Regions from separate parts of the Pseudoduganella sp. R-32 genome, predicted to be linked through region 3. Evidence: predicted binding sites of a transcription regulator. Region 3 holds the regulator's gene; each other region holds the start of a gene.
The links. Region 3 encodes sigma-54, which starts transcription at its own class of promoters, with help from an activator protein. Its sites were predicted from a motif close to TGGCANGNAANCTGCTTT; they were not measured.
Positions count from the first base shown of each region.

Region 1: ACN9MU_RS17235 (PEP-CTERM sorting domain-containing protein) is a predicted target of sigma-54. The motif match lies at 2,331-2,348, and genes of this name have one in related genera.
Region 2: pepA (flocculation-associated PEP-CTERM protein PepA) is a predicted target of sigma-54. The motif match lies at 2,301-2,318, and genes of this name have one in related genera.

Region 1 is NZ_CP183987.1:3,763,870-3,771,113, forward strand. It holds gene ACN9MU_RS17220 (septation protein A) at 1-300, opposite strand, end outside; gene msrB (peptide-methionine (R)-S-oxide reductase MsrB) at 284-682, opposite strand; gene ACN9MU_RS17230 (protein adenylyltransferase SelO) at 693-2,156, opposite strand; gene ACN9MU_RS17235 (PEP-CTERM sorting domain-containing protein) at 2,383-3,135, shown strand; gene ACN9MU_RS17240 (S8 family serine peptidase) at 3,193-4,947, opposite strand; cyclic di-GMP riboswitch class I at 5,048-5,136, opposite strand; gene ACN9MU_RS17245 (S8 family serine peptidase) at 5,407-7,161, opposite strand.
Region 2 is NZ_CP183987.1:5,716,842-5,724,085, forward strand. It holds gene ACN9MU_RS26170 (sensor histidine kinase) at 1-234, shown strand, start outside; gene ACN9MU_RS26175 (N-acyl amino acid synthase FeeM domain-containing protein) at 434-1,174, shown strand; gene ACN9MU_RS26180 (ThiF family adenylyltransferase) at 1,180-2,073, shown strand; gene pepA (flocculation-associated PEP-CTERM protein PepA) at 2,398-3,210, shown strand; gene groES (co-chaperone GroES) at 3,458-3,748, shown strand; gene groL (chaperonin GroEL) at 3,787-5,433, shown strand; gene ACN9MU_RS26200 (PEP-CTERM sorting domain-containing protein) at 5,598-6,200, shown strand; gene ACN9MU_RS26205 (hypothetical protein) at 6,303-6,761, shown strand; gene ACN9MU_RS26210 (glutathione S-transferase family protein) at 6,765-7,244, shown strand, end outside.
Region 3 is NZ_CP183987.1:1,022,484-1,029,727, reverse strand. It holds gene ACN9MU_RS04815 (enoyl-CoA hydratase/isomerase family protein) at 1-402, opposite strand, end outside; gene hpf (ribosome hibernation-promoting factor, HPF/YfiA family) at 478-837, opposite strand; gene ACN9MU_RS04805 (RNA polymerase factor sigma-54) at 910-2,406, opposite strand; gene lptB (LPS export ABC transporter ATP-binding protein) at 2,416-3,171, opposite strand; gene lptA (lipopolysaccharide transport periplasmic protein LptA) at 3,174-3,734, opposite strand; gene lptC (LPS export ABC transporter periplasmic protein LptC) at 3,748-4,347, opposite strand; gene ACN9MU_RS04785 (KdsC family phosphatase) at 4,357-4,893, opposite strand; gene ACN9MU_RS04780 (KpsF/GutQ family sugar-phosphate isomerase) at 4,893-5,891, opposite strand; gene ACN9MU_RS04775 (cation:proton antiporter) at 5,974-7,244, shown strand, end outside.

The DNA of each region.
Region 1 (7,244 bases), 2.7 Mb from region 3:
CATGCCGCCGAATACGATAAACACTACCAGGGAAACCCATAGAGCCCCGTCGACTTTCTTGCGCCGGGCCAGCAGATATAACACCTGGGCAGCGGTGCCGATAATGCCGACAATAGTCGCGACCACGATCGGCGCCTGCGATGCCGGAATCGCTCCGCCGGAAACCAGGCCGCCAAGATGGGCATTCAGCATGGCATGCGCGGCTTCCTGGTGACTGCCGGCAAATTTGTAGCTGACAAAAAACAGGATCAGCGGAAACAGGTCAAAAATAATCTTCATCTTTTCAAGGCTTCGGTTCAAAGCGCAGCGAGGCCGAATTAATGCAATAGCGCAATCCGGTCGGCGGCGGGCCATCAGGGAAGACGTGGCCCAGGTGGGCATCACATACTGCACAGATGATTTCGGTGCGCAGCATACCATGCGAGCGATCCGTTTTCTCTATGATATTCGCAGGATCGAGCGCCTTGAAGTAACTCGGCCAGCCGCAGCCGGAATCGAATTTGGCATCCGACTCGAAAAGCGGGGTGTTGCAGCATACGCAGGTGTAAATGCCATGCTCGTGGTGGTCCCAGAACTTGCCCGTAAATGCGCGCTCGGTGGCGGCATGGCGGGTAACCTGGTATTCCATCGGGTCGAGCTGGGCGCGCCATTCGGCATCGGTCTTGACAACTTTGTCGCTCATTGTTGATCTCTCACGAAGAGCAGCTTACCGAGAGCTGGCTGGACCAGTCTGGCGGAAAGCCTGCATATTGTTCATTCTCTGCTTGTTCGTCGAAGGGGCGTTCGAGCAGGGTCAAGAGGCGCTCGACTTCGGAAAAGTCCTTATTTTGCGCCTTTTCGATGGCGAGCTGTGCCATATAGTTTCGCAGCACATACTTGGGATTGACCTGATCCATCGCAAGTTTGCGCGCAGCATCGTCGCTGTTTTCGGCGCGCAGGCGCGCACGATAAGCTTCGGCCCATTGATCGAAAGCGGGGCGATCGATGAACAAGTCGCGCAAGGGTTCGTCGCCTTCCGAGCTGCCGGCGCGCAAGGCGCTCAGGCGGCGGAAGAAAATCGTGAAGTCAGTGTGGTTGGCTTGCAGGATGGCAAACAGGCCGTCAAGCAGTTCGCGGTCGCCTTCTTGCGTGGTAGCCAAACCGAGCTTGGCATGCAGCAGCTGATCGATGTGACGCGCGAACTCCGGCTGGTAGACGTCGAGCGCTTCCTGGGTCAGTTCGACTTCGCCAATCAGCGGCAACAAGGCTTGCGCGAGGGCGTAGCAGTTCCAGTGACCGATCTGCGGCTGGTTGGAATACGAGTAACGGCCACGCTCGTCGCTATGGTTGCAGATCTGGTTGGCGTCGAATCCGTCCATGAAACCGAAGGGGCCGTAATCGAGAGTCAGCCCCAGGATCGACATATTGTCGGAATTCATTACACCATGCATGAAGCCTACTGCTTGCCAGTGCGCAATCATGCGCGCGGTGCGGCGGGTCACTTCTTCCAGCAAGGCAGCGTACGGGTTTTCCTCGTCGCGCAGGGAAGGGTAGAAGCGGTCGATGACGTAATCGGCTAATTGCTTGAGTTCATCCGGCTTGCGATTGTAGTACCAGTGTTCAAAAGAACCAAACCGGATGAAGGTTGGGGCCATGCGGACGACGACGGCCGCGGTTTCGATCGATTCGCGCACGATTCCCTGGTCAGAACCGACTACCGACAAGGCGCGGGTGGTCGGGATGCCGAGGCCATGCATCGCTTCCGAGCACAGGAACTCACGGATGGACGAGCGCAGCACGGCGCGTCCATCGCCCATCCTCGAGTATGGCGTCATGCCGGCGCCTTTCAGCTGCAACTCGATCGGGCCCTCGGGAGTGGCTAGATCGCCGAGCAGGATGGCACGCCCGTCGCCGAGCTGGCCGGCCCAGACGCCAAACTGGTGGCCGGAATAGACAGCCGCAAGCGGCTTCGAACGCTCCGCGAGGCGGTTGCCGGTCAGGATATCAACCGCTTCTTGCGTCGCCAGCGTTGCTGGTTCAAGACCAATGAGGCGTGCAGCCGCAGGACTCAGCCCAACAAGGTAAGGCGCCGGCAATGGAGTCGGCATCAGGTGAGTGTAGAACGCTGGCGGCAAACCTGCGAAGGAATTTTCAAACTGGAAGTTAGTAGCGCTCATGTCCAGCGCATTTTAACGCAGGCACCCGATGCCGTCTTGCGCCCTAAGGGAAACCTAAGTTTCCGTACGAAATCAGTGGTGACTTTCATGTCAATGTCGAGAATTCTTACAATTTTTGGGGTCAAGATTTAACTGCTGAGGTTAACCGATTGATTTCGTTGGTGAGTAACTTTTAGGCACGCTATATGCGTATAGGAGTTCGTACCATAATAAAAGGGGGTGTAACATGAAAAGTATCAAAACTGCGCTGGGTGTCTTGGGAGCAGCACTGCTGATGGGGGTTGCTCCTTTGTCTCATGCGGGCGAATGGACGCTCAATTTTAATAACGCCAACGTCTACACCGGAGACGCGCCACCCCTGCAGTCTGGGGCGACTGCAACCGACTCGTGGGCGCAACTGAAGTTTACCGACTATGGCACGAATTATGTGGACATCAGCCTGAGCGTCGCAACCGGCGTGCTGGAGTCTGGCATCTATGTGAACGACTGGTGGTTCAACGGTGATGCACTGGCCCAGACCGGAACGTTCTCCTTGTTAAGCGGGGTGAACGCCAACACCAGCATCTGCTCGGATTGCCAGAACGGAACCGGGTCCGGCAGCTACGATGGTGTGTTCCATTTTGTGAATGCGAACCCGGGTGAGCTGGCGCAGGGGAACGAATCGGTCTGGCGTCTCTCTGTCGACCTAAGCGAGACGCTAAGCGTCAATGATTTCATGTTCCTGTCGTGCATGCCAGGCCGTACCTGCGGAACGGACGGCTTGTTTGCAGCAGTGCATGTCCAGGGCTATGCATCTTCCGCTAAATCCGGTGCCTGCGTGGACGGAGAAGAAAACTGCAATCCGCCTGAATGCCCTCCAGGCGACACACGTCCGGAATGCGGAGGCGGTGAACAGGAAATTCCAGAGCCTGCTACGTTGGCTATATTCGGTGTCGGCCTGCTGGGTTTGGCGCTCAGCCGCCGACGCAGTATCCGCTGATCGCGACCTGATGAAAAAAACGGCAGCCAAGGCTGCCGTTTTTCATTGGAGAGCCGCTTACTTGCGTACGCTCACGCTGCTGGCAGCAGTGTTACCGGCGCGATCACGTGCGACTGCTTTCAGGGTATGGCTGCCGTTGCTGGGTTTCCAGCTGTAGGCCATGCTCGATCCGCTGCCCGAAGCAACCAGCGCGCCGTCCACGTAAAGCGACATCGAAATCCCAGCCGCGCCGCTATTGTCCGATGCATTCACGGTAACGTTGACGTTGCCGTGAACGGTGCCGCCATTGCTTGGGTTGGTGATAGCCACAACGGGCGCAACCGTGTCGGTCGTCGGAGAAATGGTGGTGGTACTGTTCGAGACGTTCACGCTGACTGGCGTGGAAGAGGTCACATTGCCGGCAGCATCACGCGCGACGGCCGTCAGGGTTGCCATACCGTTGGCAACGCCTTTGGAATCCCACGCAAAGCTAAATGGGCTGCTCGCATCGCTCGCTACCACCGTGCTATTGACTTTCAAGTCCACGCGCGCCACGCCGACGTTATCAGCAGCGTTGACGTTGACCGAGACGATGCCCGACACCGTGCTGCTGCCCAGCGGGGCAGCGATCGAGACCGTTGGCGCAGTGGTGTCGGCCGTGGTTGTGGTACCCGCAGCTTTTGCTACGGCAGCCGAAGCATTCACACGGCCATAGCCGAAGTAGATGTCGCGGCCGGCAGTGCCCAGGTCGACAGCGGTGGTGAACAGGATGCTCTTCACCTGGTCTGCGCTCAGGGAAGGATTGGCCGACATCACCAGGGCTGCCACCGCTGCGGCGACCGGGCTGGCGAAGGAGGTGCCATTGACCGCGCCGTAGCCGCCACCCTGGACAGTGGTGTAGATGCCCACGCCCGGCGCCGACAGCGCGACAAAGGCGCCATAGCTGGAGAAGCTGGCACGGTTGTCGGCCGAATCGGTGGCCGAGACCGGGATCATGGTGTCGGTCGGGGTGAAGCCTTCATCGCGGTTGTAGTTGCCGGCCGAGACGAACAGCAGGCCGCCCTTGCCTTTGAGGTAGTTGGCAGCGCTTTGCACGGCCGAGCTGGTTGGCACGTTGGCGTAGCTGATGTTGACCACGCGGGCGCCGTGGTCGGCAGCCCAGGTCACGCCGCTGGCCATGGTCGAGAAGTAGGCGTAGCAGGTGCCGGAATTGTTGTAGGCAATGCGCACTGGCATGATCCTGGCTTGGCCCGCCACGCCGGCGACGCCGATGGCGTTATTGGACGCAGCTGCCGCGGAGCCGGCAGCCTTGGTGCCGTGGCCGCAGACGTCGGCGGTGTTGGTGTTATTGTCGTAGGTGTTATAGCCTGCTACCAGGCGGCCCGAGAAGTCGGGGTGGCTTGCGTCAACGCCCGAATCCAGGATGGCAATGGTGATGTTGCCGCCCTGTGTCTTGTCCCACGCGGCGCTGGCGCCGATCTTTCCGATGTGCCATTCGCTGCCCAGGTAAGGGTCGTTGGTGGTCGCGCTGACTTCCACACGCTGGTCAAGTTCGGCGAACTTGAAATGGGGATTGTGTTTCAGCTTGTTGGCAATCGCCCTCTCGGAGCCATGCGGCACGTCAATAATATGGATATTGCTCTGACCAAGCTTCTGGGCCTTGCCGGCGCCATGGCCTTTCAAGTCTTTGGCGAACTCATCGGCAGTCAAGCCTGCCTGAGGTTCGACCAGGATACGGCCGGGAGCAAAATCAGTATCGTTGCCTGGGGCTGCAAATACGATAGGGGCGGCGCCAGCGAGGATGAGGGTGGCGATGCAGGTGCGGTTCTTCATTAAAGCAGATCCTTTTTCAAGGTTTCAGAAAAAAGGACTGCCGGCCACTCCCAAGGGAGTAGTTGGAGAGCACACCGGGGACATCAGGGTCACCTGTGTATCTGGCAGTCCAGCCGTCATGGACGCTTGCGCGTCGTTAGACCGTTGACTTTGCGTCCCGTGCTTTCGCGCGGTTTGCCTTTGTCAGACTTCAGGTTCGATAGTAATTCACGATTTACCGCGAGGCAAATGAAATTTCCCTCAAATTACATCCTGATACAAATCCGTCTGAGCATTTGTGCAAAGTTGGCTTGCAGGATTGTAGCGATTAATAATATTCAGTCAAATCAAAGGGTTAACTAATGTCGCGAAGAAATTGATATTAACTTCATTTCATTTGATATGGAGTTAATTGATATTTCCAGCGGCTAATAAAAAAAGGCCCGGCAGAGCCGGGCCCAAACAGGGTATTTATATTAATTAGCGGGTTACCTGGACGCTGGTGGTCGAGGTATTGCCGGCAGCATCCCTGGCCACGGCTTGCACGGTGTGGGTGCCGCTGGCGAGCTTGCGGGTGTTCCAGCTGTAGGACAGCGAAGAGCCGGCGCCGGAAGCCTTCAGTTGGCCGTCGATGTACACGCTCATGTTGATGCCGGCAGCGCCGCTGTTGTCCGAAGCGTTGACGGTGACGTTGACGGTACCGGAAACAGCGCCCGAAGTCGGGTTGGTGATGGCGACCACCGGGGCAGTGGTATCGGCTACCACGGCTGGAGCGGCGTTGGAGACGTTGACCGACACGGTGCTGGAGGTGGCGACGTTGCCGGCTGCATCGTAAGCGATGGCGATCAGGTTGTTCATGCCGTTGGCCACGCTGCCGGAATCCCAGCTGAAGGCATAGGGGCCGGCGCTGTCCGAAGCGACCACGGTGCCGTTGACTTTCAGGTCGACGCGGGCCACGCCCACGTTGTCGGCGGCGTTCACGCCGATCGAGACCAGGCCGGAGACGGTGCTGCCGCCTACTGGATTGGCAATGGCCACGGTCGGTGCGGTGGTGTCGGGAGCCGGTGCGGCCTTGGCGGCGGCCACGGCGGCGGCGGCATTGACGCGGCCGTAACCGAAATAGATGTCGCGGCCGGCAGTGCCCAGGTCGACAGCGGTGGTGAACAGGATGCTCTTCACCTGGTCTGCGCTCAGCGATGGATTGGCTGCCATCACCAGGGCCGCGACGCCGGCGGCAACCGGGCTGGCGAAGGAGGTGCCGTTGACCGCGCCGTAGCCGCCACCCTGGACGGTGGTATAGATGCCCGCGCCCGGCGCCGACAGCGCGACAAAGGCGCCGTAGCTGGAGAAGCTGGCACGGTTGTCGGCCGAATCGGTGGCCGAGACCGGGATCATGGTGTCGGTCGGGGTGAAGCCTTCATCGCGGTTGTAGTTGCCGGCCGAGACGAACAGCAGGCCGCCCTTGCCTTTGAGGTAATTGGCAGCGCTTTGCACGGCCGAGCTGGTTGGCACGTTGGCGTAGCTGATGTTGACCACGCGGGCGCCGTGGTCGGCAGCCCAGGTCACGCCGCTGGCCATGGTCGAGAAGTAAGCGTAGCAGGTGCCGGAATTGTTGTAGGCAATGCGCACTGGCATGATCCTGGCCTGGCCCGCCACGCCGGCCACGCCGGTGGTGTTGTTGATGGTGGCCGCCGCGGAGCCGGCAGCCTTGGTGCCGTGGCCGCAGACGTCGGCGGTATTGGTGTTGTTGTCGTAGGCGTTGTAACCGGCGACGGCGTTGCCGGCCAGGTCAGGGTGGGCCGAATCCATGCCCGAGTCCAGGATGGCGATGGTCACGCCGCTGCCTTGGGTGTTGTCCCAGGCGGTGCTGGCGCCGATCTTGTTGATGTGCCATTCGCTGCCCAGGTAAGGATCGTTGGCGGTGGCGGACACTGGCACGCGCTGGTCCAGCTCGGCAAACTTGAAGTGCGGGTTGTTCTTCAGCTTGGCAGCGATGGCTTTTTCCGTACCGTGCGCCACATCGATCACGTGGATATTGCTCTGGCCCAGCTTGCGAGCCTTGCCGGCGCCGCTGGACTTGAGGATCTTGTCCATTTCCATCACGGTCAAGCCGGCACGAGGCTCCACGATGATGCGGCCCTGGGCGTAGTCTTCCGCTTGCGCGGCGAAGGCTGGGGCAGCCAGGGTAGCGATGGCGGTGGCGATGGCTGCGGAGATGGTGGTGATGGTTTTCATGGTGCGAGTCCCTGTTTTCAAAAATAAAAAACGAGGACTGCCCGCCGGTCTTTGCCGGTAGAAGACTGCATCACAGAGCGCAC
Region 2 (7,244 bases), 2.2 Mb from region 3:
ATCGACGTGGCCAACGCCTCCGCCGGCATCGCCATCGAGCAGCGCGACCGCCTGTTCGACCGCTTCTACCGCGCCGGCCATGCCTACAACCGCCGCGTGGCCGGCGTGGGACTGGGCCTGGCCCTGGCGCGCGAGATCGCCCGCGCCCACGGCGGCGAACTGCGCCTGTCCGACTGCACCTCCAGCGAGGTGACGTTCAGCCTGTCCCTGCCTGCAAGCGCAAGCGACAACTGACTAGCATTTCAGGCATATCAAGCTCCCAAGAAATATAGCCGTCCGGAAATGCCAAACACCCTTCGTTCATAGAGAGGACGTGCCGGCACGCCCTTCCCGCGCACGCTTGCATGAGCTCCCGTTGCGACAGCAAGCTGAACTTGTCATTATTTATTTACGAAAAGACCACAAATTCTGACAAGTTTTGCTGGGAGGGACTATGCAGTACAAGCAGGTCGAACGGGTCGACGCTGCGCTGGACGCAACACGCACCGACGACCCCTTTCGCGATGACCGCTTGCTGGCGGAAATGCAGGACATCGTCACCGGGGAGAACACCTTCGGCATCAGATTAGTCGACACGCCCGAAGGGCGTAGCAAGGCTAGCATGCTGATCCACAAGATGTACGCCTGGCGTGGCCTGGAGGGCACCCATGCACTGACCGATGACCCGAACCGCGTCACGCTCATGGCGCACAACCGCGACGAAGCAGTCGGCACGCTGACCCTGGGGCTGGACAGCCCATCCGGCATCCTGGCCGACCAGCTGTTCCGCGCCGAGATCGACGCCTTCCGGGCGCGCGGCAAACGTGTCTGCGAATTCATCAAGCTGGCCTTCGACATGGGGCCAAAATCGAAGAGCTACCTGGCAGCGCTGATCCACCTGGCCGTCATGTATGCCTACGACATCCACCGCTACGACGTGCTGTTCATCGAAGTCACGCCGCGCCATCGCCAGTTCTACCAGCGCATGCTCGGCTTTCGCCAGCTTGGCGAAGAGGTCGTCAATCCGCGCGTCAACGTGCGCGGGGTGCTGATGCACATCGAACTGTCGTACATGAAGGAGCAGATCCGCCTCCATGGCGGACAGCCCGATTCCGAGGAACGTTCCTTCTATCCCCTGTTCTTCTCGCAGCATGAAGAAGCGGGAATCATCAACCGCCTGCGGGAACAGGAATAATCGCCATGGCCGAATCCAACACCGAACGCCGCTTCGATTACGAGCAAGCCTTCTCGCGCAATATCGGCTGGGTCACCGAAGCGGAGCAGCAGGCACTGCGCAACAAATGCGTGGCGATCGCCGGCGTCGGCGGCGTGGGCGGCGTGCATTTGCTGGCCTTGGCGCGCATGGGCGTGGGCGCCTTCCACCTGGCCGACTTCGACACCTTCGACATCCCCAACTTCAACCGCCAGGCCGGCGCCTTCATGTCGACGCTGGGCCAGCCCAAGGTGGAGGTGATGGCGCGCATGGCGCGCGACATCAACCCCGAAGTCAAGATCCGCACCTTTCCGCAGGGCGTCAACCAGGGCAACCTGCGCGATTTCCTGCAGGGGGCGGACGTGTATGTCGACGGGCTCGACTTCTTCGCCTTCGAGGCGCGCAAGCAGACCTATGCCATGTGCGAGGCGCTGGGCGTGCCGGCCACTTGCGCGGCGCCGCTGGGCATGAGCGTGGCGGGCCTGAACTTCGTGCCGGGCGGGACGACCTTCGAAGAGTACTTCGGCTGGGGCGACCTGCCGGAGCTGGACATGGCAATCCGCTTCCTGGTCGGCCTAGCGCCGGCCGCCCTGCATCGCAGCTACCTGGTGCCGGGCGGTATCAACCTGGCGGAGCGGCGCGGCGCCTCGACCTCGATGGCTTGCCAGCTTTGCTCGGGCGTGGCCGCCACCCAGGCCGTCAAGATGATGCTCAAGCGCGGCAAGATCCTGGCCGCACCGCATGGCTTCCAGTACGACGCCTATCGCGACAAATTCGTCTACACCTGGCGACCGGGCGGCAATAGCCATCCCCTGAACTGGCTAGCAATTCAGTTAGCCAAGCGCAAATTCTCGGCAATGCTTGCCGCGCAGTCGAAATAAATGCAGTTTAATTTTAAATTAATACTCACGCCGAGCGCGGCATAAAAAGTCACACAAAATATCAAAACATGCGAATGCTCACCAAATATATCATCCAAGTCATTGAATTTGCTACTTAATCTTGAGAAGCTACATGTCGGAATATTTTACAGAGCAGGCCGCGCAGCGCAAACAACATGGTTTGAAAGTTAATACTAAGTTTTTGTTTTTCGGCCGCATTTTAAATGTGGCATATGTATTGCTTTGATAAAGATCATGACCTGAACAAATTTAATGCTCAGTCATCCCAAAACTGGTGCTTTATCCTCTCAACGGAGAAATGTAATGAAGATTCTCACACCTAGCGTTCGCGGCCTGGCCGCCAGCATGCTGCTAGCGTTTGGCGCTCTGGCAACTGGCAGCGCTGCCGCTGCACCCTCCTTCCAGGTGGACCCAACGGGACTGGCACCTGCCGGCAACATCTTCACCGCCGACGCCATCAACGGCGTGTCGTCCGCGCGCGTGGCCTATACCGGCGTGGGCAACAATTACGTGTCCAACGGCTACATCGTGTTCAGCGGCTTTTCGCTGAATTCGAACAACGTGTCGACTACGGATACCCGCGTCAACTTCGACTATGGCTTGTATGCCACGTTCCACCAGGACTTCTCTTGCAGCGGCATTCTTGGCCCGGGCGTTTCCTGCACCCCGACCGCGCTGTCGCTGCAGCTGTGGGCCGACGTCGGCAACGACAACACCTATAACCAGGCCGTGGTCGGAACCGATCCGTCCATTAACTTTGCCGGCGCCCAGACCCAGCTGGCCTGGTCCGACTTTGCCTACAATGGCGTAGGCGGCATCGACAACCTCGGCGGCGTGTTCCAGAACGTCACCATGAGCTGGTTCCTGACTGCGGAAGGCAAAGCCTACTTCTTCGACCCGGATCCGTTCTACACTGCCTCGTTCGCAGCATTCAACAACACCACGCAAGGCGTCGATTGCGATACCGTGGATTGCACCAACGCCCTCGACATTGCCATCACGCAGGAAGGCGGTATCCTCGATTTTGTCGCCCCCGTCCCTGAACCGGGCGTGCTGGGGTTGCTCGGCATCGGCCTGCTCGGCATGGCCGGCGTGCATCGCCGCAAACAGCATTGATCTGCGTGCGTGACCATGATGGGACCGGCGACGGTCCCATTTTTCTTTTATAACTGCCCCGCTTTACCCCCTCCCCGCCACTCGCGCGCCATGCCGTTGCATCTCTGGCATGATTGATATCAATTCAACGCTTGACCAAGCGCAAAGAAATTCCCTTGAAAAGGGAAAGTGTCGTCCCTATAATTGTTGGCACTCGTTAGCCGAGAGTGCTAACAACTGTCAATAAACCGAGTAAAAGGAGTTTTGTATGAACCTTCGCCCTTTGCATGACCGCGTCATCGTCAAACGCCTGGACCAGGAAACCAAGACCGCGTCCGGCCTGATCATCCCTGATGCAGCCGCTGAAAAGCCGGACCAGGGTGAAGTGCTGGCAGTTGGCAACGGCAAAGTTGCTGACAACGGCACCGTGCGTGCTCTGGAAGTGAAAGTGGGCGACCGCGTTCTGTTCGGCAAATACGCCGGCCAAGCCGTCAAGGTAGACGGCCAGGAACTGCTGGTAATGCGCGAAGAAGACATCATGGCCGTGGTACAGAAGTAATCACAGCCCCCTAGATACAGAATTCAGGAGAAACAAACATGGCAGCTAAAGAAGTCATTTTCGGCGATTCCGCACGTTCCAAGATGGTCGAAGGCGTGAACATCCTCGCCAACGCAGTGAAAGTCACCCTGGGCCCGAAAGGCCGCAACGTGGTGCTGGAGCGCTCCTTCGGCGCCCCAACCGTCACCAAGGACGGCGTTTCGGTCGCCAAAGAGATCGAACTGAAAGACAAGCTGATGAACATGGGCGCGCAGATGGTCAAGGAAGTCGCTTCCAAGACCTCCGACAACGCCGGTGACGGTACCACCACCGCAACCGTGCTGGCCCAGGCCATCGTCCGCGAAGGCATGAAATACGTTGCCGCCGGCATGAACCCGATGGACCTGAAGCGCGGCATCGACAAGGCAGTTGCTGCCACCGTCGAACAGCTGAAGTCCATCTCCAAGCCATGCACCACCTCCAAGGAAATCGCCCAGGTTGGCGCGATCTCCGCCAACTCCGACGCATCGATCGGCGAGCGCATCTCCGAAGCGATGGAAAAAGTGGGCAAGGAAGGCGTCATCACCGTTGAAGACGGCAAGTCCCTGCACGACGAGCTGGACATCGTGGAAGGCATGCAGTTCGACCGCGGCTACCTGTCCCCATACTTCATCAACAACCAGGAAAAGCAAGTTGCCGTCCTGGAGAACCCATTCGTCCTGCTGTGCGACAAGAAGATCTCCAACATCCGCGACCTGCTGCCAGTACTGGAGCAAGTAGCAAAAGCCGGCCGTCCACTGCTGATCATCGCTGAAGACATCGAAGGCGAAGCACTGGCGACCCTGGTGGTCAACAACATCCGCGGCATCCTGAAGACCTGCGCAGTGAAAGCTCCTGGCTTCGGCGACCGTCGCAAGGCCATGCTGGAAGACATCGCCATCCTGACCGGCGGCCAGGTAGTGGCTGAAGAAGTCGGCCTGACCCTGGAAAAAGCCACCCTGGCAGAACTGGGCCAAGCCAAGCGCATCGAAGTGGGCAAGGAAAACACCATCGTCATCGACGGCGCAGGCGAAGCTTCGGCCATCGAAGGCCGCGTGGCACAGATCCGCACCCAGATCGAAGGCGCGACCTCCGACTACGACCGCGAAAAACTGCAAGAGCGCGTGGCCAAGCTGGCCGGCGGCGTTGCCGTGATCAAGGTTGGCGCAGCCACCGAAGTCGAGATGAAAGAGAAGAAGGCCCGCGTTGAAGACGCACTGCACGCAACCCGCGCAGCTGTGGAAGAAGGCATTGTGCCAGGCGGCGGCGTAGCCCTGCTGCGTGCCCGCGCTTCGCTGAACGTGAAAGGCGACAACGCCGACCAGGACGCCGGCATCAAGATCGTGCTGCGCGCCATGGAAGAGCCACTGCGCATGATCGTCACCAACGCCGGCGAAGAAGCTTCGGTGGTTGTGAACGCCGTCCAAGCCGGCACCGGCAACTACGGCTACAACGCTGCCAACGGCACCTACGGCGACATGGTTGAAATGGGCGTGCTGGACCCAGCCAAGGTAACCCGTTCCGCTCTGCAGAACGCAGCCTCCATCGCTGGCCTGATGCTGACCACCGACTGCATGGTTGCCGAAGTCGTAGAAGACAAGCCAGCCGGCGGCATGGGTGGCATGGGCGGTATGGGCGGCATGGGTGGCATGGACGGCATGATGTAATCGCCGACAGCCTCACAGCTGACTAAAAAGCCTGCAAGGTTTGCGCCTTGCAGGCTTTTTCTTCATTGAGATACATCATTTCCCCTATGCGCAAAAAGAAGCCGGCAAATAACCGTGCTACAATCACAATAACTTTTACGCAACCTTCATTTAATTTCGACAATATGAAGAAACTTCTGACCGCCCTCCTGTTTGCCGTCGCAGGCACCGCCTATGCGGGCCCGATGGAATTGATCACCAATGGCAGCTTTGAAAAGAACGGCGTCGCCGCTGGTTCCTGGACCATCAAGTCCGCGCTGGACGGATGGAGCGTCGGCTCAAAAGGCGTTGAAGTGCGCAATAACGTGGCCGGTACGGCCCAGGACGGCGGCAACTTCCTGGAACTGGATTCCTCGGTCAATAGCTGGATCAGCCAGACCATCGACACCGTCGCCGGCGGCAGGTACAACCTGTCTTTCTACTACGCCCCGCGCGAACACACATCGGCCGCCACCAACGGCATCGACGTGCTGTGGAACGGCAATCTGCTGAAGCACGTCGAGCAGGACAACTTCACCTCGAAGACCAATTGGTTCAAGATTGAGTTGTCGATGTTTGCCGTCGGCAGCCTGTCGAACCTGAGCTTCCAGGCTTCCGGCATCAGCGACAGCATCGGCGGTTCGCTCGATAACGTCTCGCTGAAAGCCGTACCGGAGCCTGCAACCATCGCCTCGATGCTGCTCGGCCTGGGCATGATGGGCCTTGCCCTGCGCCGCCGCAAGCAGTAAGCGTCCACTCTGCGTATCCCGAAAGCCTGCCTGGTTCACGCCTCGCAGGCTTTTTAATTCTGTTAGTATTGGCGCACTTTCACCGCATGGTCGTGCCAAGCAATGTCTTCCTCCCGTAAATCCGCCATCGCCGGCGCCGTTGCCGGCCTGCTCCTTGCAGGTATCGGTGCCTGGTATGCAAGCAATCACAACATCCATGCAACTGCTGCGCCGATGGCCGCTGCGGCGCCTGTGGCCATGCCAGCAGCGAAAGCAAACCTGAGCCGCGACCAGGCGGTTGAAAAACTGATGGCGCTGCCGGAGCTGAAACGGCTGGCGGACGCCATCGAAAAGCGCAGCGGCGGCGAGCGCCATGGTGCGCTGCTTGAAACCGATCCGGCGCCGCGCGACGTGAACGGCAGCCCTTATTACCAGCTCATTTTCGTGGAGAACGGCGACGACATGGCGCAAGCTGTGGCCAGCTTTCTGGTCTCGCACGTGAACGGCGATATCCTGGTTGAAGACGATATCAGCGGCGAGCTGATGTCGCTCGATCAATGGGGCAAAGGCTTGAAGGACTAGACCATGTACACCCTCTATTACGGCAAAGGTGCAGCCAGCCTGGCGATCCACGCGGCGCTGAAAGAGATCGGCGTGCCTTACGAACTGGTGGCAATCGACCTTGAAGCGGGCCAGCAGCGCAGTCCTGAATACCTGCGCATCAACCCGCAAGGCAAGGTGCCTACCCTCCTCATCGACGGCAAGCCCTTCGCCGAATCGGCGGCCCTGATGCTGATGCTGGCCGAACGCCACCCGCAATCGAACCTGGCGCCGCCTGCCGGCTCGCTGGCACGGGCCGAATGGTACGAGTTGATGGTGACGCTGGCGAACAGCCTGGGCAACAATTTCCGCCTGTGGTTCTACCCGTCCGACCTTGGAAGCACGAATGACGACAGCGCGCTGCGCAGCGCAATCCGGCAGCGGATTGAAGCGACGTGGGCCACGCTCGATGCCCGCCTGGCCGATAATGGCCCCTACCTGCTGGGCGAAACGTTTTCCGGCGCG
Region 3 (7,244 bases):
CGTGACGATGCGCACGCCGCACTCCGGCCCGCCCTGCGCGATGCCCATGCCGCCGCCCATCACCACGCCATCCATCAGCGCCACATAAGGCTTGGGGTAGAAATGGATTAAATGGTTCAGCGCATATTCTTCGGTGAAGAAGTCCTCCAGCAGCGCGCTGCCGCCTTGCGTATTGCCGCGGCCGACGTCGTGGAAGAAGCGGATATCGCCGCCTGCGCACAGCGCGCGTTCGCTGCTGCTGCGCACCACGACCGCCGCCACCGACGCATCGTCGCGCCATGCCAGCAGCGCCTGCGTCATCGCGCGCACCATGTCGAGGGACAGTGAATTGAGGGTCTTGGGGCGGTCCAGCGTGATGAAGCCGGTACCGTTGGAGAGTTGGGTGTGTACGTGTTCGCTCATGCAAATATTCTAACGCACACTGGTCGCAAAAAAGGGCGCCAATTGCGCCCTTTGGTGTGCTGCACGGCCAGTCCTTTACATGGCGGTGGGTGGTGCCTCATACGTATCCGGGAAATGCTTGATGGCCGCATGACTGTGGTTCTGCACACGGTCCTTGTATTTCATGACCTGGCGATCCAGTTTATCAATCAGGGTATCGATGGCGGCGTAAAGGTCTTGCGACAGGCTTTCGACGTAAACAGTTTTGCCAGACATGCGCAGGTTGATTTCGGCTTTCTGGCGTTTCTCTTTCTCGGTGAGGTTATCTACAGTCAGGATGACAGCAATATCGATTACTTGATCGAAATGGCGCTTGACTCGTTCCAGCTTGTTCTGCACGTACTCGCGAATGGCTGGGGTCACTTCGACATGATGTCCACTGATGGTGAGATTCATACACACTCCTAAAGATGATGTCGCTCTCGAGTTCGTGCACGCCGAAACGCACAGAGGAACCCATGCACTGCACTACAACGATTTGCGGAGGCTAACTGGAGGGATCTTCAACGCTTCTCGATATTTGGCAACAGTCCGTCGCGCAATCACCATGCCTTGTTCACCCAGCATGTCCGCAATCTTACTGTCGGATAAAGGATTTTTCGGGTCTTCTGCTCCTGTCAATTGCACGATCAGTGCCCGTATCGCAGTCGAGGAAGCCTCCCCCCCGGCTTCGGTCGCGACGTGGCTACCAAAGAAATATTTCAACTCAAACATGCCATGCGGGGTGAGCATATATTTTTGAGTTGTTACGCGAGAAATAGTGCTCTCGTGTAGTCCCAGTGTATCAGCAATTTCACGCAACACAAGGGGTCTCATGGCCACTGCGCCATGACTGAAAAAGTTCTTTTGTCTTTCTACTATCGCTTCCGCGACGCGCAGGATCGTGTCGAAGCGCTGGCGCATATTCTTGATCAACCACTTGGCCTCCTGCAGCTGGCCATTCATCTGCGACTCGCTCTTGCCTTGCTTGAGCAGGTTGGCATACAGCGCGTTCACGCGCAGGCGCGGCACCACGTCGTTGTTCAGGGTGACGATCCAGCCGCCGCGGCCCTTTTTCACGATCACGTCCGGCACCACGTAGTCTGACTCGCCTGACGCAAATTCGGCGCCCGGATGCGGGTTGCACTGGCGGATCACGCACTGTGCTTCGCGCAAGTCTTCATCGTCGCAGTCGAGCGCTTTCTTCAGCTTGGTGAACTCGCGCTGGGCGAACCAGGTCAGGTGCTTCTCGACGATGGTCAGCGCCATGCGGCGCGTCACCAGCGGCACGCCGGGCATGCGCCTGATCTGCAGCGCCAGGCATTCGGAGGCATTGCGTGCGGCGACGCCGGGCGGATCGAAGCTTTGCAGCAGCACCAGGCTGCAGCGCAGGTCGTCCAGTTCGATTTCCAGCTCGGGCGGCAGGCGCTCGTGGATTTCTTCCAGCGGCTCTTCCAGGTAGCCGTTCTCGTCCAGCGCATCGATGATCAGTTCCATCAGCGCGCGGTCGCGCGGCTCCTGCACGGTGACGCGCATCTGCTCGAGCAGGTGTTCGCGCAGCGTGCAGCCGGAAGCTTCCAGTTGCGGGCGGCTGTCTTCGTCGTCGGCGGATTTGCTGCCGGCGCTGGCGCTCCAGTCGGCGTCGTCGCTGCCGTTGCCGGCTTCATGGTCGCCGCCTTCATAGGTATCGCTTTCGCCGGCAGCGGCCGGGGCTTCGCCGCCCTCGCCTTGCGGGCCTTCAGCCGAAGGCGTGGCGGGAGCTTCGGTGCCATTGCCGTTGCCCTGGCTGATGGCGCCATCGGCCAGCAGCCGTACCGAGTGGTCGAGCGGGTCGTCAAGGCGCTCCAGCATGGGATTGTCGCCAAGCAGCTGTTCCAACTCCTGGTGCAGCTCCAGCGTGGACAGCTGCAGCAGGCGGATGGATTGTTGCAGCTGCGGCGTCAGCGCCAGGTGTTGCGAGGTTCGCAGTTGCAGTGTTTGTTTCATGGCCTTCGTTTACATGCGGAAGTGTTCGCCGAGGTAGACGCGGCGAACGGATTCGTTGGCAATGATGTCGTCCGGGCGGCCCGAGGCCAGCACGGCGCCCTGGTTGATGATGTAGGCGCGGTCGCAAATGCCGAGGGTCTCACGCACATTATGGTCGGTGATCAGCACACCGATATTGCGCTCCTTCAGGAAACGCACAATACGTTGGATTTCGATCACGGCGATCGGATCCACGCCGGCAAACGGTTCGTCGAGCAACACGAAGCGCGGGTTGGTGGCCAGGGCGCGCGCAATTTCCACGCGGCGGCGCTCGCCACCCGACAGCGACAGGGCCGGGTTCTCGCGCAGCTTCTCGATTTGCAAGTCGGCCAGCAGCGATTCCAGGCGCTGCTTGATTTCCGCCTTGGGCAGAGGCTTGCCGTCCACCTTCTGCAGTTCCAGTACGGCACGAATGTTTTCTTCCACCGTCAGCTTGCGGAACACCGAAGCTTCCTGCGGCAGGTAGGACAGGCCCAGCGTGGCGCGCTTGTGGATCGGCAGGCTCGACACGTCGGTGCCGCCGATATCGATGGTGCCTGCATCGGAAGCCACCAGGCCGACGATCATGTAGAAAGAGGTAGTCTTGCCGGCACCGTTGGGACCGAGCAGGCCGACCACTTCACCGCAATCGACTTGCAGCGAAACGTCGTGCACCACCTGTCGCTTGCCATAGGTTTTCTGGAGGCCGCGCACGACCAGCGTGCTGGCGCAGTTATTTGCTTGCATGCTTACTTCTTCTCCGTCGGCGTCGCTGGGGGTTCGGTACGGGTCGGCTGGATCACCATGGTGCCGCGACCGCCGCCGGGCTTGCTCTCCCCGCTGGCCGAATTGCGCACGCTGAAAAATTCCTTGCGGCTGTCGTAAGAAATGAACTCACCCTGCACTTCGTCGTTCTGCTTGCCGCCTTCCAGGCGGCGGATGGTGGCCTTGTTGAACATCTTCACCAGTTCAACCTGTTCCTCGTATTCGATGCGGTCGGCATCGCCTTCCACCCACTGGTCGCCGGCGCCGTCGCGCTTCTGGCGGAAGGTGGCTTTCTTGCCGTCGCCAAACAGCGTCACTTGCTGGAAGCCCTCCGGCGTCTGCTTGACGTAGGCGCGCTCGGCCGTCATGGTCAGGGTGCCGCGGGTCAGCTTGACGCCGCCCAGCAGGATGGTAACCTGCTTGACGTCGTCGATGTCCATCGAGCCGTAGCTGATGTTGGTCGGCTTGTAGGAGTCGGCTTTCTCGGCCAGCGCCGGAGCGGCGACTCCCAGCAGCAAGGCTGCCGACAAGAGTAGTCGTTTCATGTTCATTCCTCAGTTATTGGTCCGCGGCCTTGGGCGGAATCTGCAGCGTGCCGTTGCCGGCCAGGTGCATTTCGCGCGTCGCATTATTGGCGCGCATGCTGTTGGCCGCAGCAGTCGTATCCCCCAGCCGCAGTTTCACCGGATGATCGGTTTCCATGCGGTCTTCGTCCGGGAAGATCACCAGCTTGTCCGATTCCAGGTGCAGCAGTTGCGATTGCGGCGATGCCGCGCGGTCGATCGTCACGCTGCCGTTCAGGGTGACGCGGCTGTTGGTGTCGTCCACGCGCGCCGTATTCGCCACGATCTCCATCGGCGGCTTCTCGCCGGCCAGGCTGTGCACGCGCGGATTGTCGATCTCGGACGAATCGTCGACCGGGCGGTGGGTCAGCTTGTCGCCGGCAATGATATAGCTTGGCTTGCCATCCTTGGTCATGCGCACGAAGGAGAAGTTATGGATGATGTAATCCGGCTCGTTCATGCGCTTGTCGGCCTGCATCTGTTCGTCCGCGCGGTTCAGCAGCTCGAGCAGGTAGAAGCTGCCAAGCGCCGCCAGCAGCACGAAGATCATGCCGATCGACAGGCGGAAGCGGTGGGCGGTCCTCTGGTTACGCATCGCTTGCCCTTACACCAGGAACTGGGCCATCACGCGGTCATAGCTGCCGCTGGCGCGCAGCACGAATTCGCAGGCCTCGCGCACCGCGCCGCGGCCGCCCGCAGCTTCGGTAATGTAGTGGGAGCGATCGTGCGCCTCCTTGCGGCCATTCGGCACGCTGACCGCAAAGCCCACACGGCTCAACAGCGGCAGGTCCACCACGTCGTCGCCGATGAAGGCAACCTGCTCTTCCGCCAGTCCCAGGTCGGCCAGCAAGGCCTTGAACGGGGTCAGCTTGTCGTGGCCGCCCTGGTGCACGTAATCGATGCCCAGGTCCTTGGCGCGTGCCAGCACGATCGGCGTGCGCCGGGCGCTGATGATCGCGGTCTTGATGCCCGCTTCCTGCAGCAGCTTGATGCCCAGGCCGTCGTGCACATTGAAAGTCTTGACCATTTCACCGTCGGCGCCATACGTCAGGCTGCCGTCGGTCAGCACACCGTCCACGTCAAAGATGAACAGGCGCACCCTGGCTGCACGGGCAAGCAGGTCTTCGCGTTCGAGCGTCATCAGATCACCTTGGCGCGGGTCAGGTCGTGGATGTGCAGAGCGCCAACCAGCGTGCCGTCGGCATCCACCACCAGCATCTGGTTGATGCGGAATTCTTCCATCACCGCCACGGCGTCCACCGCCAGCTGGTCGGGGCCGATGGTGCGCGGGTTCAGGTGCATCACGTCCTTGATGACGACCTTGCTGAAGTCCTGGACTTTTTCGATCATGCGGCGCAGGTCGCCGTCGGTGAAGACCCCGACCGGCTTGTTGGCCGCGTCGACGATGGCGGTCATGCCCATGCCCTTCTGGGTGATTTCCAGCAGAGCATCGGGCAGCCGCGTTTCCAGGCCCACGGCCGGGATGGCGCCATCCTTGCGCATGATGTCGCGCACATGCGTCAGCAAGCGGCGGCCGAGGGCGCCGCCAGGGTGGGAACGGGCAAAATCCTCTTCCTTGAAGCCGCGCAGGTCCAGCAGCGCCACCGCGATCGCATCGCCCAGCGCCAGCGTGACGGTGGTGGAAGCGGTCGGCGCCAGGTTCATCGGGCATGCCTCCTTGGCCACCGATACGTCCAGGTGCACGTCGGCCAGCCTGGCCAGGCTCGACGCCGGCTTGCCGGTCATGGCGATCACGTGGCCGCCCATGCGCTTGACCACGGGCAGGATGGCCATCAGTTCGGCTGCTTCGCCGGAATACGAAATGGCGATCACCACGTCTTCCGGCGTCACCATGCCCAGGTCGCCGTGCGCCGCTTCGGCCGGGTGCACGAACAAGGCCGGGGTGCCGGTCGAGGCCAGCGTCGCCGCAATCTTGCGGCCGATGTGGCCGGACTTGCCGATGCCGGACACCACGACGCGCCCTTTGCATTGAAGCAACAAGGACACCGCCCGGCCCACAGTTTCGTCGGTGGCCAGGCGCGCATTCAGCGCTGCCAGTGCGTCCGTTTCGATCTGCAGGGCCTCGCGCGCCAGTTCCAGGGCACGTGTTGCGGTCTTGGCATCAAAAGATTTCAGCATTGTTTTTTCATGGGTTAAACTCATGCCCGAAGTATAGCCGAATTAGATAAGCAAAAAACTTGCCAGACAAAACAAACAACGGATGTTCTCCCCCCTTGAACTGACCCTCCTCCTCCTCGGCAGCGCCGTCCTTGGCGTGGTTGCCTTCCGCATGATGCACCTGCCGCCGATGCTGGGCTACCTGGCTGTCGGCATCCTGCTGGGCCCCCATGCCATGGGGCTGGCCGAGCAAAGCCACGCGACGGAGTTGCTGGGCGAGTTCGGGGTGGTGTTCCTGATGTTCTCGATCGGGCTCGAGTTTTCCCTGCCCAAGCTGATGGCCATGCGCTCGATCGTGTTCGGGCTGGGCATGGCGCAGGTCGGCCTCACCATTGCCGCCACCATGCTGTTCGGCTGGCTCATCCACTTCCTGCTGCCGCCCTCGATCCAGCTGGGCTGGCAAGCTTCGTTCGCACTGGGCGGCGCGCTGGCGATGTCGTCGACCGCCATTGTAGTCAAATTGCTCACGGAACGCCTGGAGCTGGAGAGCGAGCACGGACGCAAGATCATCGGCATCCTGCTGTTCCAGGACCTGGCGGTGGTGCCGCTGCTGATCCTGATCCCGGCCCTGGCGCAGAATCCGGCCGACTTGCCCAAGACCCTGGGCCTGGCCGGGCTGAAGGCGGCCGTGGTGCTGCTCCTGCTGCTGTTTGTCGGCCAGAAAGTGATGCGCAAGTGGTTCACCATTGTCGTGCTGCGCCGCTCGCAGGAGCTGTTCATGCTCAACCTGCTGCTGGTGACGCTGGGCGCGGCCTGGATCACGGAACAGGCCGGCCTGTCGATGGCGCTGGGCGCCTTCGTGGCTGGCATGCTGATCTCCGAGACCGAGTACAAGCACCAGGTGGAGGAAGACATCAAGCCCTTCCGCGACGTGCTGCTGGGCCTGTTCTTCATCACCGTCGGCATGCTGCTGAACGCGCGCGTGGTGCTGGAAAACTGGTGGCTGGTACTGGTGCTGCTCACCGGGCCCGTGCTGCTGAAGTTTGCCCTGATCGCGGGCCTGGCGCGCCTGTTCGGCGCCTCCACCTCGACTGCCATGCGTACCGGCCTGGCGCTGGCGCAGGCGGGCGAATTCGGCTTCGTCCTGCTCAACGTCGTGGGCGGCATGAAGCTGGTCGACCCCTTCGTGGTGCAGGTGGTGCTGGCCTCGATGGTGCTGTCGATGCTGCTGGCGCCTTTCCTGATCGCGCAGTCGGACAAGATCGTGCTGAAGTTCTCCGCCAACGAGTGGATGATGCAGTCGCTGAACCTGACCAATATCGCAGCGCGCACGATGTCGGCGCAGAAGCACGTGATCGTGGCCGGCTTCGGCCG